One region of the Pseudomonas sp. ES4 genome, then DNA from elsewhere that is predicted to be linked to it. Evidence: riboswitches for the same ligand, from Rfam matches in the RefSeq annotation. Region 1 holds a riboswitch; the other holds the start of a gene.
The links. A riboswitch is a leader RNA that binds a small molecule or an ion and turns the genes downstream of it on or off. The one in region 1 is predicted to bind cobalamin.

Region 2: it holds a riboswitch for cobalamin, as region 1 does, so the genes downstream of both, cobO (cob(I)yrinic acid a,c-diamide adenosyltransferase) here and cobW (cobalamin biosynthesis protein CobW) in region 1, are expected to answer to the same signal.

The regions. Positions count from the first base shown of each region.
Region 1 covers NZ_JBOBDO010000002.1:291,488-299,105, forward strand. The annotation lists gene cobN (cobaltochelatase subunit CobN) at 1-3,667, opposite strand, end outside; gene cobW (cobalamin biosynthesis protein CobW) at 3,671-4,744, opposite strand; cobalamin riboswitch at 4,846-5,059, opposite strand; cobalamin riboswitch at 5,277-5,505, shown strand; gene ACQ4OB_RS03570 (CbtB domain-containing protein) at 5,628-5,831, shown strand; gene ACQ4OB_RS03575 (CbtA family protein) at 5,843-6,550, shown strand; gene ACQ4OB_RS03580 (cobalamin biosynthesis protein) at 6,547-6,960, shown strand; gene cobM (precorrin-4 C(11)-methyltransferase) at 7,042-7,618, shown strand, end outside.
Region 2 covers NZ_JBOBDO010000013.1:34,654-42,271, forward strand. The annotation lists gene ACQ4OB_RS15870 (C40 family peptidase) at 1-557, shown strand, start outside; gene ACQ4OB_RS15875 (C40 family peptidase) at 722-1,258, shown strand; gene ACQ4OB_RS15880 (O-methyltransferase) at 1,274-1,927, shown strand; gene ACQ4OB_RS15885 (PQQ-dependent sugar dehydrogenase) at 2,046-3,353, opposite strand; gene ACQ4OB_RS15890 (hypothetical protein) at 3,421-4,005, opposite strand; cobalamin riboswitch at 4,160-4,390, shown strand; gene cobO (cob(I)yrinic acid a,c-diamide adenosyltransferase) at 4,472-5,083, shown strand; gene ACQ4OB_RS15900 (cobyrinate a,c-diamide synthase) at 5,094-6,494, shown strand; gene bluB (5,6-dimethylbenzimidazole synthase) at 6,491-7,141, shown strand; gene cbiB (adenosylcobinamide-phosphate synthase CbiB) at 7,138-7,618, shown strand, end outside.

The DNA.
Region 1 (7,618 bases):
CGTCGATCAGCTGCGTGGTAGCGTCGAAGGCAAACAGGTTATCGACCGTCGCCGCCAGTTCAAACGCGCCTTTATAGCCGTGGCGCTTCACGCCGTCTATCCACTTCGGATTGGCTGCCCGCGAGCGAATCACCCGGTTCAGCTCTTCCTTCAACGTGCGGATCTTCGGCAGGTCCGGCTGACTGTGATCGCCATGGTAACTGGCCGCCGCTTCACCGCTGAGGCTTTCCACCGCCGCGAGCATGCCGCCCTGGAACTGGTAGTAGTCGTTGGAATCGAGCAAGTCGTGTTCGCGGTTGTCCTGGTTTTGCAGCACAGCCTGAACCTGGCTCAAGCGCTGAGCGAACTGCGCTCGCGCCGCGGTGCCTTCGTCAGAACCGCCGTAAGCGTAGCCGCCCCAGTTCAGATATACCTCGGCCAGGTCGTCGCGGCTTTGCCACAGACGACCATCGATGGCGCCCTGCACGCCCGCGCCGTAAGCACCGGGTTTGGCACCAAAGATGCGCCAACCGGCCTGACGCTTGGCTGCCTCTTCATCCAGCCCCGATTGCATTAACGCTTCGCGCTCGGCACGCACCTTGGCGGCCAAGGGGTTGAGGTCGTCCGGCTCATCGAGGGCGGCGACCGCTTGCACGGCGGCGTCGAACAGGCGGATCAGGTTGGCAAAGGCATCGCGGAAGAATCCGGAGACGCGCAAGGTCACGTCCACGCGCGGACGGTCAAGCAGACTCAGCGGCAGAATCTCGAAGTCGTCGACCCGTTGACTGCCGGTGGCCCAGACCGGCCGCACGCCCATCAGCGCCATGGCCTGGGCGATGTCGTCGCCTCCGGTGCGCATGGTCGCGGTGCCCCACACCGACAGGCCGAGCTGGCGCAGGTGATCGCCGTGGTCTTGCAGGTGTCGCTCAAGAATCAGGTTGGCCGACTGGAAACCGATACGCCATGCGGTGGTGGTCGGCAGGTTACGCACGTCCACCGAATAGAAGTTGCGCCCGGTCGGCAGCACGTCGAGCCGTCCGCGACTCGGCGCACCGCTGGGGCCGGCCGGCACGAAGCGGCCGCTGAGGGCGTCGAGCAGACCGCGCATTTCCGCCGGACCGCAGGCGTCCAGCCGTGGCGCGACGACTTCGCGCAGGTTGTCGATGATCGCGCTCACGTCAGACCAACCTACCTCCTGTGGGAGCGGGCCTGCTCGCGATAGCGGTGGGTCAGTCATATCAATGTTAGCTGTCACACCGATATCGCGAGCAGGCTCGCTCCCACAGGGGTCGGGTTTGGCTTGAGGTTGGTTCACCGTTTGGGAGATCAGATGAGCGGCGAACAGTTCCAGACGTTCGCGGGTATCACCGGCTGTGCGCCAGACTTCATCGGTGAGGGTTTGCAGTTCAATCGGACGTGGCCCGGTCCAAGGTTCGGCGAGCGCACAATCCAGCGGATCGAAGCCCAGCGTGAACGCCTTGGCCAAGGCCCGCAGCAGACTCGATTGCGCACCGCGCCCATCGCCTCGCGGAATGCGCAATAACGCCAGCAAGGTGTCGATGCGCAGGCGCCCGGTCGGCGACTCGCCAAACACATGCAGACCGTCGCGGATCTGTGACTCTTTCAAGTCGCACAAATAGGTGTCCAGACGCGGCAACCAGATCGCCGCATCGGCCTCGCTGTCGAGTTTTTCGTCCAGTTGCAGTTCGCGGTCGATGTGCGTCTCGCGCACCAGTTGCAGGATGTCGCGCTGCAATTCCCGGGCACGGCGCGGATCGAGCATTTGCGCTTCGTAATACTCGTCGGCGAGTAGTTCGAGGTTGCGCAACGGGCCGTACGTTTCGGCGCGGGTCAGCGGCGGCATCAGGTGGTCGATGATCACCGCTTGCGTACGGCGCTTGGCTTGGGCGCCCTCGCCCGGGTCGTTGACGATAAATGGATAGATGTTCGGCAGCGGACCGAGCAGCGCATCCGGCCAGCAATGCTCCGACAGCCCGACGCCTTTGCCCGGCAACCACTCGAGGTTGCCGTGCTTGCCGACGTGGATCACGCCGTGGGCGCCGTAGGTGTTGCGCAACCAGAAATAGAACGCGAGGTAACCGTGCGGAGGCACCAGGTCCGGGTCGTGATACACCGCGCTCGGATCGACCTGATACCCCCGCGCCGGTTGAATCCCGACGAAGGTCAGGCCAAAGCGCAGCCCGGCGATCATCATTCGCCCGCCACGGAACATCGGGTCGCTTTGCGGCAAGCCCCAACGTTCCAGCACCGCTTGGCGATTGGATTCGGGCAAGGCGTCGAACATCAGGTTGTAGTCGTCCAGCGCGAGGCTTTGCATACACGGGCGCTGGTCGAGGGTGTCGAGGTCATTGCTGACGCCGCCGAGTAATTGCTGGATCAACGCGGTGCCGCTATCAGGCAACTCGGCCGGCAGCGGATAACCTTCTTTATGCAGCGCACGCAGGATGTTCAGCGCCGCGGCCGGAGTGTCGAGGCCGACACCATTGCCGATGCGCCCGTCGCGGGTCGGGTAGTTGGCGAGGATCAGGGCGATGCGTTTTTCAGCGTTGGGCACTCGCGCCAGATCAATCCAGCGTCGCGCCAGCTCAGCGACAAAATCCATGCGCGCAGGTGCAGGTCGATAGCAGACCACATCGGATTGACTACGCTCGCTGCGCCAGGCCAGGTCCTTGAAGCTGATCGGCCGGCTGATGATCCGCCCGTCCAGCTCCGGCAGTGCGATGTGCATCGCCAAGTCGCGGGGACCGAGGCCTTGTTCGCTGGCGCGCCAACCGGGTTCATTGTCTTGGGCGCAGATCGCCTGGATCACTGGAATGTTGCGGCGAAACGGTCGCAGATGCGGCGCTTCGGGGCTGGATTGGGCGAAACCGGTGGTGTTGAGAATGACGCCGGCCTCGACTTCATCCAGCCAGTCCTCGACCACCGTCAGGCAGCCGGGTTCCTTCAAACTGGCCACAGCAATTGGCAACGGGTTCAACCCCGCCGCCTGCAAACGCTGGCAGAAAACATCGATGAAACCGGTGTTGGCCGCCTGCAAATGCGAGCGGTAGAACAGCACCGCCGCCACCGGTTGACCGGCCTGCCAGTCGGCTTGCCAATCCTTCAGTTCAGCGGGGCTTTTGTGCGGGTGGTAAATCGCTGTGCGCGGCAGGGTTTGCGGCTCGGCCCAGGCGTAGTCGCGATCCAGCCAGCGATTGGCAAGGCAACGGAAAAAATCCAGGGCATTGCCCATGCCGCCCTGACGCAGAAACTGCCAGAGTCGGTCGCGGTCTTGCGCGTCCACCGTGCTCAGGTCGCTGAGTTCCGGGTCCGGGCGGTCATCGCCGGGCACCAGAATCAGCTGTACACCGCGCTCCGACAGTTGCACCAGACGCTCGACGCCGTAACGCCAATAGGCGATGCCGCCGTGCAGCGAGATCAGAATCACCTTGGCGTGGCGCAGCACTTCGTCGACATACAAGTCGACCGAGGCGTGATTCTGCACCTGCATCGGGTTGGCCAGGCGCACGCTGGGGTAATCGTCGGGCAACTGCTGCGCGGCTTCGGCGAGCAGCGCCAGGCTAGAGTCGCCGCTGCACAGGATCACCAGCTCGGCGGGGGTTTGTCCAAGGTCGGCAATGTTGTCATCCGACACGAAACCGCCGGGCTGGGTCCTGAGCAGGTGCATGGCTTAAACGCTGAGCGCAGCGCGCAATTGCGCTTCAAGCAAAGTGGCGTCCAGCTTCTGGCCGATCAATACCAGACGCGTGGTACGCGCTTCGTCGGCGCCCCACTGACGGTCGAAATGCTTGTCGAAACGCGTGCCCACGCCCTGGATCAGCAGGCGCATCGGCTTGTTCGGAATCGCCGCGAAACCTTTGACGCGCAAAATGCCGTGCTGGACCACCAGTTGAGTCAGCGCGTCCAGCAGCAGGCTTTCGTCGGCTTGCGGCAGTTCGATGGAGATGGAGTCGAATGCGTCGTGGTCATGCTCATCGTGATGGCCGTCTTCATCTTCATGGTGGTGATCGTGATGGCTGTGACGGCTGTCGATGTGTTCTTCGGAACCGGCGCCGAGGCCGATCAGCACGTCCAGTGGCACGCGACCGCTGCTGGCTTCGATGACTTTCACCGCTGGCGGCAGTTCTTCAGCGACTTCCAGGCGTACGCGGGCCAGGTCTTCAGGGCTGATCAGGTCGGCCTTGTTGAGGATCACCAGGTCGGCGCTGGCCAGTTGGTCGGCGAACAGTTCGTGCAGCGGCGATTCGTGGTCCAGGTTCGGGTCGAGTTTGCGCTGGGCATCGACCTGGTCCGGAAACGCCGCGAAGGTGCCGGCAGCGACCGCTGGGCTGTCGACCACGGTGATCACCGCGTCAACGGTGCAGGCGCTACGGATTTCCGGCCACTGGAAGGCTTGCACCAGCGGTTTTGGCAGGGCCAGGCCCGAGGTTTCAATGAGGATATGGTCTAGGTCGCCGCGACGGGCGACCAGTTCGCGCATCACCGGGAAGAATTCTTCCTGAACGGTGCAGCACAGGCAGCCGTTGGCCAGTTCGTAAACGCGGCCGTTGGCTTCTTCTTCAGTGCAACCGATGGAGCACTGCTTGAGGATTTCGCCGTCGATGCCCAGCTCGCCGAACTCGTTGACGATCACCGCAATGCGACGGCCCTGAGCGTTGTCGAGCATGTGCCGCAGCAACGTGGTTTTGCCCGAGCCGAGGAAGCCGGTAACGATGGTGACGGGGAGTTTGGCCAGTGTTTTCATCGGATGCCCTTTGGCAAGGTGGCGGGCATACGGGACGACAATCGCAGCGGCGGATGCACGCGCGCAAGAGTTCCGCCACCGGATCACCCCGCCCGGTTGTAGTGAGAATCTGTTTCGAGGCAGGTCTCCTGGCTGACGGTGTGCCGGCTTGTGGGCCTGGCATTCGCTGCGCCTTCCCGCGACCCCGTTGCACAGGGTTTGCAGTGGCGTGGCAGCGAACAGCACCGTTCACAGTTGCGGGGGCAGCCGCGGCATCGACCGCGTTCCCTTCTTAGCTTCGGCAGACACCGAAGAACCTCGAAAGCGCAAGGCTACGCATCGTGTGGGGGCGGGTCAATGTTGACCTGAATTCTGTGGTGCCCCCTTTGATGATCGTTCCCACGCTCTGCGTGGGAATGCCTCAACGGACGCTCCGCGTTCGGCTGTGAAAGGGACGCGGAGCGTCCCGGGCTGCATTCCCACGCAGAGCGTGGGAACGATCAACTCAAACGAGAACCCTTGCCAATTGACGCCCAACCCCCGCCCATGCTCTCCTACACGCCTTGTTACGGGTGCCCTTCACAGGGTGAAACGGGAAACCGGTGAATCATGTGCTTTACTCTAAAGCCATGTCAGTCCGGTGCTGCCCCCGCAACGGTAAGCGAGCGAAGCGTCAGATCCACTGTGCCAGCAGTTCGGCATGGGAAGGTGATGCTTGCAGGTCAAGGCGAAAGCCAGTGCCCCTCGTGAGCCCGGAGACCGGCCCGCAACACAAAGTGACCATTACGATCACTGAATAACAAACCCGCGGTGGGCGGGCGCTGTTTGAACCTCTGCGTGCCCGACTCGCAGGGGTCTTCCATGCGCTCTATATCACCCCGCTGACAGACCAGAGGGAAGCGCCATGTCGATCATCAGCAGCACCGGCAGCAACACCGATAAGAGCACCGCCAGCACCACCCATACCCTGACCCAACGCCTGACCGCCGCCGTATGCGCGTCGATCCTGGGTGCCAGCCTTGTGTATTTCGCCGGTTTCTCGCACATCGAAGCGGTGCACAATGCCGCGCACGATACCCGCCACAGCTCTGCATTTCCGTGCCATTGAGACCTGCTGACATGATCAAGCGTATTGCGCAAACCGCAGGGTTCACCGGGCTGCTGGCCGCCCTGTTGCTGACCCTGCTGCAAAGCTTCTGGGTGGCTCCGTTGATTTTGCAGGCCGAGACTTACGAAAAATCCGAGCCCGCCGCGGTTGAAGTTCACGAACACGCCGCAGGTGCTGTCGCCGCTCACACCCACGATGCCGAGGCCTGGGAACCGGCAGACGGCTGGCAGCGCGTGCTGTCCACCACCGGCGGCAACCTGGTGATAGCGGTCGGTTTCGCCCTGATGCTGGCCGGTCTCTACACCTTGCGCGCACCGACCAAAACCTCCCAGGGCCTGCTTTGGGGCCTGGCCGGTTATGCCACGTTCGTACTGGCACCGACCCTCGGTCTGCCACCCGAACTGCCGGGCACTGCCGCCGCTGATTTGGCGCAACGACAGGTCTGGTGGATCGGCACGGCGGCCTCCACAGCAGTCGGCATTGCATTGATCGTGTTCAGCCGTCACTGGCTGATGAAAGTGCTCGGCGTGGCAATCCTGGCCGTTCCTCACGTGATCGGCGCACCACAACCGGAAGTTCACTCGATGCTGGCTCCACAAGCCCTGGAAGCTCAGTTCAAAATCGCTTCGCAGCTGACCAACGTGGCATTCTGGCTGGCCCTGGGCCTGATCAGTGCCTGGTTGTTCCGCCGCAAAAGCGATGGTCAGTACCACGCATGAGTGAGATCAGCACAGCGCCGACTTTAGTGGTCGGCCTGGGCTGCCAGCGCGGCTGCCCCGTCAGCACGTTGCGGGCGCTGCTCGATCAGGCATTGCAGGCTCATAAGATCGAACTTCACCAAATCAAGGCCCTGGCCAGCATCGACCTGAAGCGCGAAGAACCTGGCTTGATCGAATTGGCCGAACAACTTGCGTTGCCGTTGCAGTATTTCAGCTGCGAACAATTGGCTGTCTATCAACCGCAACTCAGCCACCGCTCCGACATCGCGTTCGAACGCACCGGCTGCTACGGCGTAGCGGAAAGTGCCGCCCTGGCCCTGGCTGAACACCTGGCCCAGGCACCGGCAAAACTGCTGATTTCGCGACAAAAATTTGCCCAGGCCACCTTGGCATTGGCCGGCGCTGCCTGAAATCTTCGATAATCCCCGTCTCGATCATGAGCAATCTTCATCTGAAGCCTTGCCCAGCCCCTTTTTTCACAGGAACCGACGATGACCGTCTACTTCATTGGCGCAGGTCCCGGCGACCCGGAACTGATCACCGTCAAAGGCCAACGGCTGATTCGCAGCTGCCCGGTGATCATCTATGCCGGCTCCCTGGTGCCCGCCGCCGTGCTGGAAGGCCATTGCGCCGAACAGGTGGTCAACAGCGCCGAACTGCACCTGGAACAGATCATCGAGCTGATCAAATCCGCCCACGCCAAGGGCCAGGACGTGGCCAGGGTGCACTCCGGCGATCCGAGTCTTTATGGTGCGATTGGCGAGCAGATCCGCTACCTGCGCGAACTCGACATCCCGTTTGAAATCATTCCCGGCGTCACGGCCACGGCGGCCTGCGCGGCACTGTTGGGTGCGGAACTGACGTTACCCGACGTATCGCAAAGCGTGATCCTGACCCGTTATGCCGACAAAACCGTGATGCCCGCTGGCGAAGAGCTTGGCAGCCTGGCGCAGCACGGGGCGACGATGGCGATTCATCTGGGGGTCAATCATCTGGAGAAGATCCTGGCCGAATTGCTGCCGCATTACGGCGCGGATTGCCCGATCGCGGTGATTCACCGGGCGACCT
Region 2 (7,618 bases), on a different contig from region 1:
AACAACAGCAGGTTAAAAACTCTGCTACCGCCCAATCTTCCGTTCTTTATCAACAAGCGCTTGAGCAGGAAGAAGCGGCCAGCGAAAAAGAACTGGCAGACTTCGCCGGCGGCAAGTCGTATCAGCTTCCGGTTCTGGCCGACAGCATCCTTGAACGCGGCATGTCCCTGATCGGTACCCGTTACCGTTTCGGCGGCACCTCCGAAGCAGGATTTGATTGCAGCGGCTTCATCGGTTACCTGTTTCGTGAAGAAGCCGGCCTGAACCTGCCACGTTCCACCCGCGAAATGATCAACGTCGACGCTCCTCTGGTTTCTCGCAGCAAACTGGAGCCGGGCGACTTGCTGTTTTTCGCCACCAATGGCCGTCGCGGCCGCGTCAGTCACGCCGGGATCTACCTGGGTGACAACCAGTTCATCCATTCCAGCAGCCGTCGTAGTGGTGGTGTGCGGATCGATAGCCTGGGCGACAGCTACTGGAGCAAGACTTTCATCGAAGCCAAACGCGCTCTCGCGATGGCACCGGCGACGGCCCCGATCGTCACGGCGCGCAAGTAAGCGGACAGTTTGTAAGGTGAACTTAAAGTCTTACTTGAAGTTTGCCCCGTAGCAGCTAGAATCCTGATCTATTATTGATGGCAAACCGCCTGCGTCCTGCGCAGGCGGTTTTCTTTTCTGCGCCCCTGCAGAAAAAGCCGCAGCCAGATCAGGATGTTCTGCCTATGTCGACGTCGGCCCGCCTCGCAATCATGTTCTTCGCAGCGCTGCTCAGTGCCTGCGCCAGCCGTACACCGCCACCTGCACCGGTGGTTCGCGCGCCGATTGTTTTCAGTTCCTCCCAAGCATTCTCGCCTGAGGCAGAAGACGTCTTGTTCCGCGCGCTCGGCCTGGTAGGCACGCCGTATCGCTGGGGTGGCAACACGCCGGATTCGGGTTTCGATTGCAGCGGGCTGATCGGTTATGTCTACCGTGATGTCACCGGCATTTCCCTGCCACGGACCACGCGCGAGATGATCGGCATGCAGGCGGCCAGCGTGGGCAAGGAAGGCCTGCAAACCGGTGACCTGATCTTCTTCGCCACCAATGGCGGTTCTCAGGTCAGCCACGCCGGGATCTACGTCGGCGAAGGTCGCTTCGTCCATGCGCCAGCCACCGGCGGCACGGTGAAGCTCGACAGCTTGTCCAAAGCTTACTGGCAGAAAGCCTATCTGAGCGCCAAGCGCGTCTTGCAACCTGAGCACTTGGCACGCAATCCCTAAAGGGCAGAGGTTGTCATGACCGCTCGCACACTCAATCTCGACGATTCCCTGTATCAATACCTGCTCGACGTTTCCCTGCGCGAAACGCCGTTGCTCAAGCGTTTGCGTGACGAAACCCAGGCGCTGCCCATGGCTCGCTGGCAGGTGGCGCCGGAGCAGGGGCAATTCCTCGCGCTATTGGTGAAACTCATCGGTGCCAGGCGCCTGCTGGAAATCGGTACTTTCACCGGTTACAGCGCCTTGTGCATGGCGGCTGCGCTGCCGGATGACGGTTCGCTGATCTGCTGTGACATTCCCGGTGACTACAACGCCACCGCGCGCCGTTACTGGCAGGAAGCGGGACTTGCCGCGCGGATCGATCTGCGTTTGGCGCCCGCGCTGGAAACCCTGGCTCAGCTGGATCAGCCAGAGTCATTCGACCTGATCTTTATCGATGCCGACAAAGCCAACTACCCCCTTTACCTGGAGCATGCATTGCGTCTGCTGCGCGTCGGCGGGCTGGCGGTGTTTGATAACACGCTGTGGAGTGGTCGGGTGCTTGAGGACAATCCCGAGAGTGAAGACACCCGAGCCATCCAGGCGCTCAATTGCGCCTTGAAGGATGACTCGCGTGTGGATTTGTCGCTGTTGCCGTTGGGGGATGGGCTCACACTCTGCCGCAAGCGCTGAACGCGGTTCTTGTGGAAGCGGGCTTGCTCGCGAATAGCGGTGGGTCAGGCAAGTTCAATGTCGGGTGTACCGGCCTCATCGCGAGCAGGCTCGCTCCCACAGTTGATGTGTATTGCAGTTATTGAGCCGCCGACACGCGCCACACCTTGTTGCCCACGTCATCCGCCACCAACAAATCCCCCTGCTGATCAATCACTACACCCACCGGCCGGCCCATGGCTTTTTCCTCGTTATTGAGGAAGCCAGTGAGCACATCAATCGGCGGCCCGCTCGGTTTCCCTGCGCTGAACGGTACGAAGATCACTTTGTAGCCACTGTGCGGTTTACGGTTCCATGACCCATGCTGGCCGATGAATGCTCCTTCCTTGAATTGCGCCGGCAGTCTGTTGCCTTCAGCGAACGTCAGGCCCAACGAGGCGGTATGCGGGCCGACCGCGTAGTCCGGCGCAATGGCCTTGGCCACCAGGTCGGGGTTTTGCGGCTTGACGCGAACATCGACATGCTGACCGTAATAACTGTAAGGCCAGCCGTAAAACCCGCCGTCCTTCACTGAAGTGATGTAATCCGGCACCAAATCGCTGCCGATTTCGTCGCGCTCATTGACCGCTGTCCACAATGCGCCGCTGCGAGGTTCCCAGGCCAGGCCGTTTGGATTACGAATCCCCGAGGCGAAGATCCGATGATTACCGGTGGCGCGATCCACTTCCCAGATTGCCGCGCGACCTTCCTCCTGATCCATGCCGTTTTCACCGATGTTGCTGTTCGAGCCCACGGTGACGTACAGCTTGCTGCCGTCCTTGCTGGCGATAACGTTTTTGGTCCAGTGGTGATTCAGCGTCCCGCCCGGCAGGTCGATCACCTTCATCGGCTGTGACTTGATCGCCGTCTCGCCGTTTTCATAGTGGAAGCGCAGCAAGCGGTCCGTGTCGGCGACGTACAGGTCATTGCCGACCAGGGTCATGCCGAAGGGCGAGTTGAGGTTTTCCAGGAACACCGTACGGGTTTCGGCGATGCCGTCGTGGTCCTTGTCCCGCAGCAGCGTGATGCGGTTCGGGCTCGGTACGCCGGCGCCGGCACGGCCCATGACTTTGCCCATGATCCAGCCACGAATGCCGGCATCGGGTTTGGCGGGTGCGTTGGTTTCGGCGACCAGCACGTCGCCGTTGGGCAGCACGTAGAGCCAGCGCGGGTGATCGAGGCCTTCGGCAAAAGCCACCACCTGAGTTCCTGTCGCGGCGATAGGTTTTGCGCCGTCCGGCCAGCCGATCGCCGGGGCGATGTTCACCGTCGGGATCAGGGTCTTGTTCGGTTCTGGCAGCTTGGGCGATGGGCCGGTGCCGTCGGAGACTTGCAGCCTGGCGGTTTCACCACAGGCGGCAAGCCCTCCGGCGAGCACGATGACGAGAGCGAGCTGAGGCTTGCGCATGCTGATCTTCCCTATGAATGCAGTGAGCTAATCAATAGAGAAGTGCAGTGCGCGATGGTTCAACCGGTCAGCCGCGGGCTTCCTTGAACAGCACGGCGATGCCGGGGTGATAGTTGCCGGCTTCATTGCGCAACTTGCGATAGGCATAGGGGAAGTACCAGGCCACCGCGCATGTGTGTTCCTTTTGCAGGTCGTCGACCATGTCCTGGAGTTCTTCCGGGGTGGCGCTTTGTTGGGCTTTTTGCGGTGCGACGAATAGGCAGCCGAGTTTCAGGTCGCTGGCGTAACTGATGCGTTTGGCTTCGCTGGTGATGTCCTGCAACGCTTGAGTCAGGTTCAGGTTGTTGACCCGTGGCCAGCGCTGGGTCGCCTGAAGGTAAGCGCGTTCTTCGCTCGTCGCGATAAACAGATCGGCGCGGCCATTGCGTTCGCCTTCTTCGACCTGTTTACGAGTTGGTGTTTGCTGCAGCGTAACCATCTCTGCCATCCAGGCTGCGGCGGACAGCAGGCTCAGGTTGGCTTTTTCATCGAACCAGTAAGGCGTTTCGTTATCGCCGCGCACGGCGTTGTAGCGGTCGATACAGTCAAACCAGCGTTCCAGCACCGGTCGCAGGAATTCCAGCTTCGGATTGCTGATGATCATGCCTTGCATGTGGCTCACCCTTGTTATTGTGTTGTGAGATTGTGGCTCTTTGATATCACTGCTGGGAGTGTGGCACAAGATTGGCGTCAGATAATTGATCGACAGCAGTTATTCGCTCCCAGGCTGCCCGTCTTCAATTGACGCTCCATCCCCAACCCTCTAACCTTCGCGGCTTGTTTCAGGTGCTCTGTGACCTTGGTTGACAGAGTGAAACAGGGAAGCCGGTGAGTGACGCTCTTCAAGCGACGAAGAGCCATGATCCCGGCGCTGCCCCCGCAACGGTAAATGAGTAAAAACTGCGCCTTGAGCCACTGTGTCGTCGACATGGGAAGGCGCGCAGTCAGGCAAATCGCCGCTCATGAGCCCGGAGACCGGCCTGATCCATCCAGCGGCATCACGGTGGGCGATGCCAGGCTTGTTGCCGTCTATTCTTGTGCCTGCCCGCCGTTATCCAGCCTCAACGGAGAGCTCCCCCATGACTGATACCCCCGATCGTGACGAACGTCATCTGGCGCGCATGCTGCGCAAAAAAGCCGTGATCGACGAACGCATCGCCAATTCCCCGAATGAATGCGGCCTGCTGCTGGTGCTGACCGGCAACGGCAAAGGCAAAAGCAGTTCGGCCTTCGGCATGCTCGCCCGGTCCATGGGCCACGGCATGCAGTGTGGCGTGGTGCAGTTCATCAAGGGGCGCAACAGCACCGGCGAGGAGCTGTTCTTCCGGCGCTTCCCGGAGCAGGTGCGTTTTCATGTGATGGGCGAGGGCTTCACCTGGGAAACCCAGGATCGCCAGCGTGACATCGCCGCCGCGCAAGCCGCGTGGGCAGTGTCGCGCGAATTGCTGCGTGATCCGTCGATCGGCCTGGTGGTGCTGGATGAATTGAACATCGCGCTCAAGCACGGTTATCTGGATCTCGATCAGGTGCTCAGCGACTTGCAGGCCCGTCCGCCAATGCAGCACGTGGTAGTCACCGGTCGCGGCGCCAAGCCGGAGATGATCGAGCTGGCCGACACCGTCACCGAAATGGGCGTGATCAAGCACGCGTTCCAGGCCGGAATCAAAGCGCAAAAAGGCGTCGAGTTGTGAGCTGCACTTTATGAATAGCCATCGTCAATGCCCGGCGGTATTGATTGCCGCACCGGCCTCCGGTCAGGGCAAGACCACCGTCACCGCCGCGCTGGCCCGTTTGCATCGCAATCAGGGGCGCAAGGTGCGCGTGTTCAAATGCGGGCCGGACTTTCTCGACCCGATGATTCTCGAGCGCGCCAGCGGTGCGCCGGTGTATCAACTGGACATGTGGATGGTCGGCGAGCAGGAAAGTCGTCGACTGTTGTGGGAAGCGGCCGGCGAAGCCGATCTGATCCTCATCGAAGGCGTCATGGGGCTGTTCGACGGTACGCCGTCCAGCGCTGATCTGGCGCGGCACTTCGGTGTGCCGGTGCTCGGCGTGATCGACGGCACCGCCATGGCCCAGACCTTTGGCGCATTGGCGTTGGGGCTGGCGAAGTATCAGCCGGACTTGCCGTTTGCCGGTGTGCTGGCCAACCGCGTCGGCACCGTGCGCCATGCGCAGTTGCTCGAAGGCAGTCTGACTGAAGGTTTGCGCTGGTATGGCGCGCTGTCCCGGGAAACCGGTATCGAATTGCCGAGTCGGCACCTCGGGCTGGTTCAGGCCAGTGAGTTGAACGATCTCGACCTGCGCCTCGATGCCGCCGCCGAGTCATTGGCCAGCAGTTGCGATGTCGCTCTACCACCGGCTGTGGAATTCGCCGCGCCTGAAATGATCGCAGCCGAACCCTTGCTGGCCGGTGTGCGAATTGCCGTGGCCCGGGACGAAGCCTTTGCGTTTACCTACGGCGCGAGCCTGGATCTGCTGCGGGCCATGGGCGCCGAGTTGTCGTTTTTCTCGCCGATCCGTGACATGCAACTGCCGGAGGCAGACAGCCTCTATCTGCCTGGCGGTTATCCTGAATTGCATCACGTGGCGCTGTCACAGAACACCACGATGCTGGCCGCAATCCGCGCTCACCATGCGGCGGGTAAGCCGTTGTTGGCCGAGTGCGGCGGCATGCTGTATCTGCTCGATTCGTTGACCGATGTCGAGGGCACTCGCGCTGAACTGGTTGGCTTGCTGACGGGGGATGCGGTGATGCAAAAGCGTCTGGCCGCGTTGGCGTTGCAGGCCGTCGAATTGCCGGAAGGTTTGTTGCGCGGGCACACCTATCACCACTCGTTGACCAGCACTGAGCTTGAGCCGATTGCTCGTGGGCTGAGCCCGAATGGTGGGCGAGGGGCGGAGGCGGTTTATCGTGAGGGGCGGATGACGGCTTCTTATGTGCACTTTTATTTTCCGTCCAATCCATTGGCGATTGCCGCGCTGTTTGTGCCTGACCATAAGGACGCCATCGCGAGCAGGCTCACTCCCACAGGGGACCGCGTTTCTTCAGATAGCACACCTTCCACTGTGGGAGCGGGCTTGCTCGCGAAGAGGCCATGACCGACAACGCATTTTCCGAAGCCGAACGCGCGGCGGTCTACCGAGCCATCGGCGAACGCCGCGACATGCGTCATTTCAGCGGCGGCACCGTCGAGCCTGAGTTGCTGCAGCGCCTGCTCGAAGCTGCACACCAGGCGCCGAGCGTCGGCCTGATGCAGCCCTGGCGGTTCATCCGCATCAGCGATCGAGCCCTGCGCGGCAAGATCCAGTCACTGGTGGAAGAAGAACGCATCCGCACCGCCGAAGCCCTCGGCGAACGCACCGACGAATTCATGAAGTTGAAAGTCGAAGGCATCAACGACTGCGCCGAGGTGCTGGTCGCCGCGCTGATGGACGATCGCGAGCGTCACATCTTCGGCCGGCGCACGATGCCGGAAATGGACATGGCGTCGCTCTCCTGCGCGATCCAGAACCTGTGGCTGGCCTCCCGCGCTGAAGGATTGGGCATGGGCTGGGTCTCGCTGTTCGAGCCGCAAGCCCTGGCGGACCTGTTGGGTTTTCCCGCGGGTGCCAAACCCTTGGCCGTTCTTTGCCTGGGGCCGGTCACGGAGTTCTATCCGGCGCCGATGCTGGTACTCGAAGGCTGGGCGCAGACGCGTCCGCTCAGTGAACTGCTGTATGAAAATTATTGGGGAGTGAGTCAATGAGTGTGGCGTTGTTGAGTGTCGCCGCGGTTGCGCTGGATGCGCTGCTGGGTGAACCCAAACGCTGGCATCCGCTGGTGGCGTTCGGCCGCTTTGCCGACCGAATCGAGCAACGTTTCAATGGTGAAGGTCGCGGCTGGCGCAGCCATGGCGTCACTGCCTGGGTGATCGCGGTGTTGCCGCTGACCCTGCTGGCCACCGCATTTTCCTGGGCGCCCTACATCGGCTGGATCGTCGAGATTCTCCTGCTCTATTGCGCCCTCGGCATGCGCAGCCTCGGTGAACACGTCGAGCCGGTGGCCAAGGCGCTGCGCGGTGATGACCTGGACGAGGCGCGCACACGGGTCAGTTATCTGGTCAGCCGCCAGACCAGCGAACTGGACAAGACCGAAGTCGCCCGCGCCGCCACCGAATCGGTGCTGGAGAACGGCAGCGATGCGGTATTCGCTGCGCTGTTCTGGTTTGCCGTGGCCGGCGCGC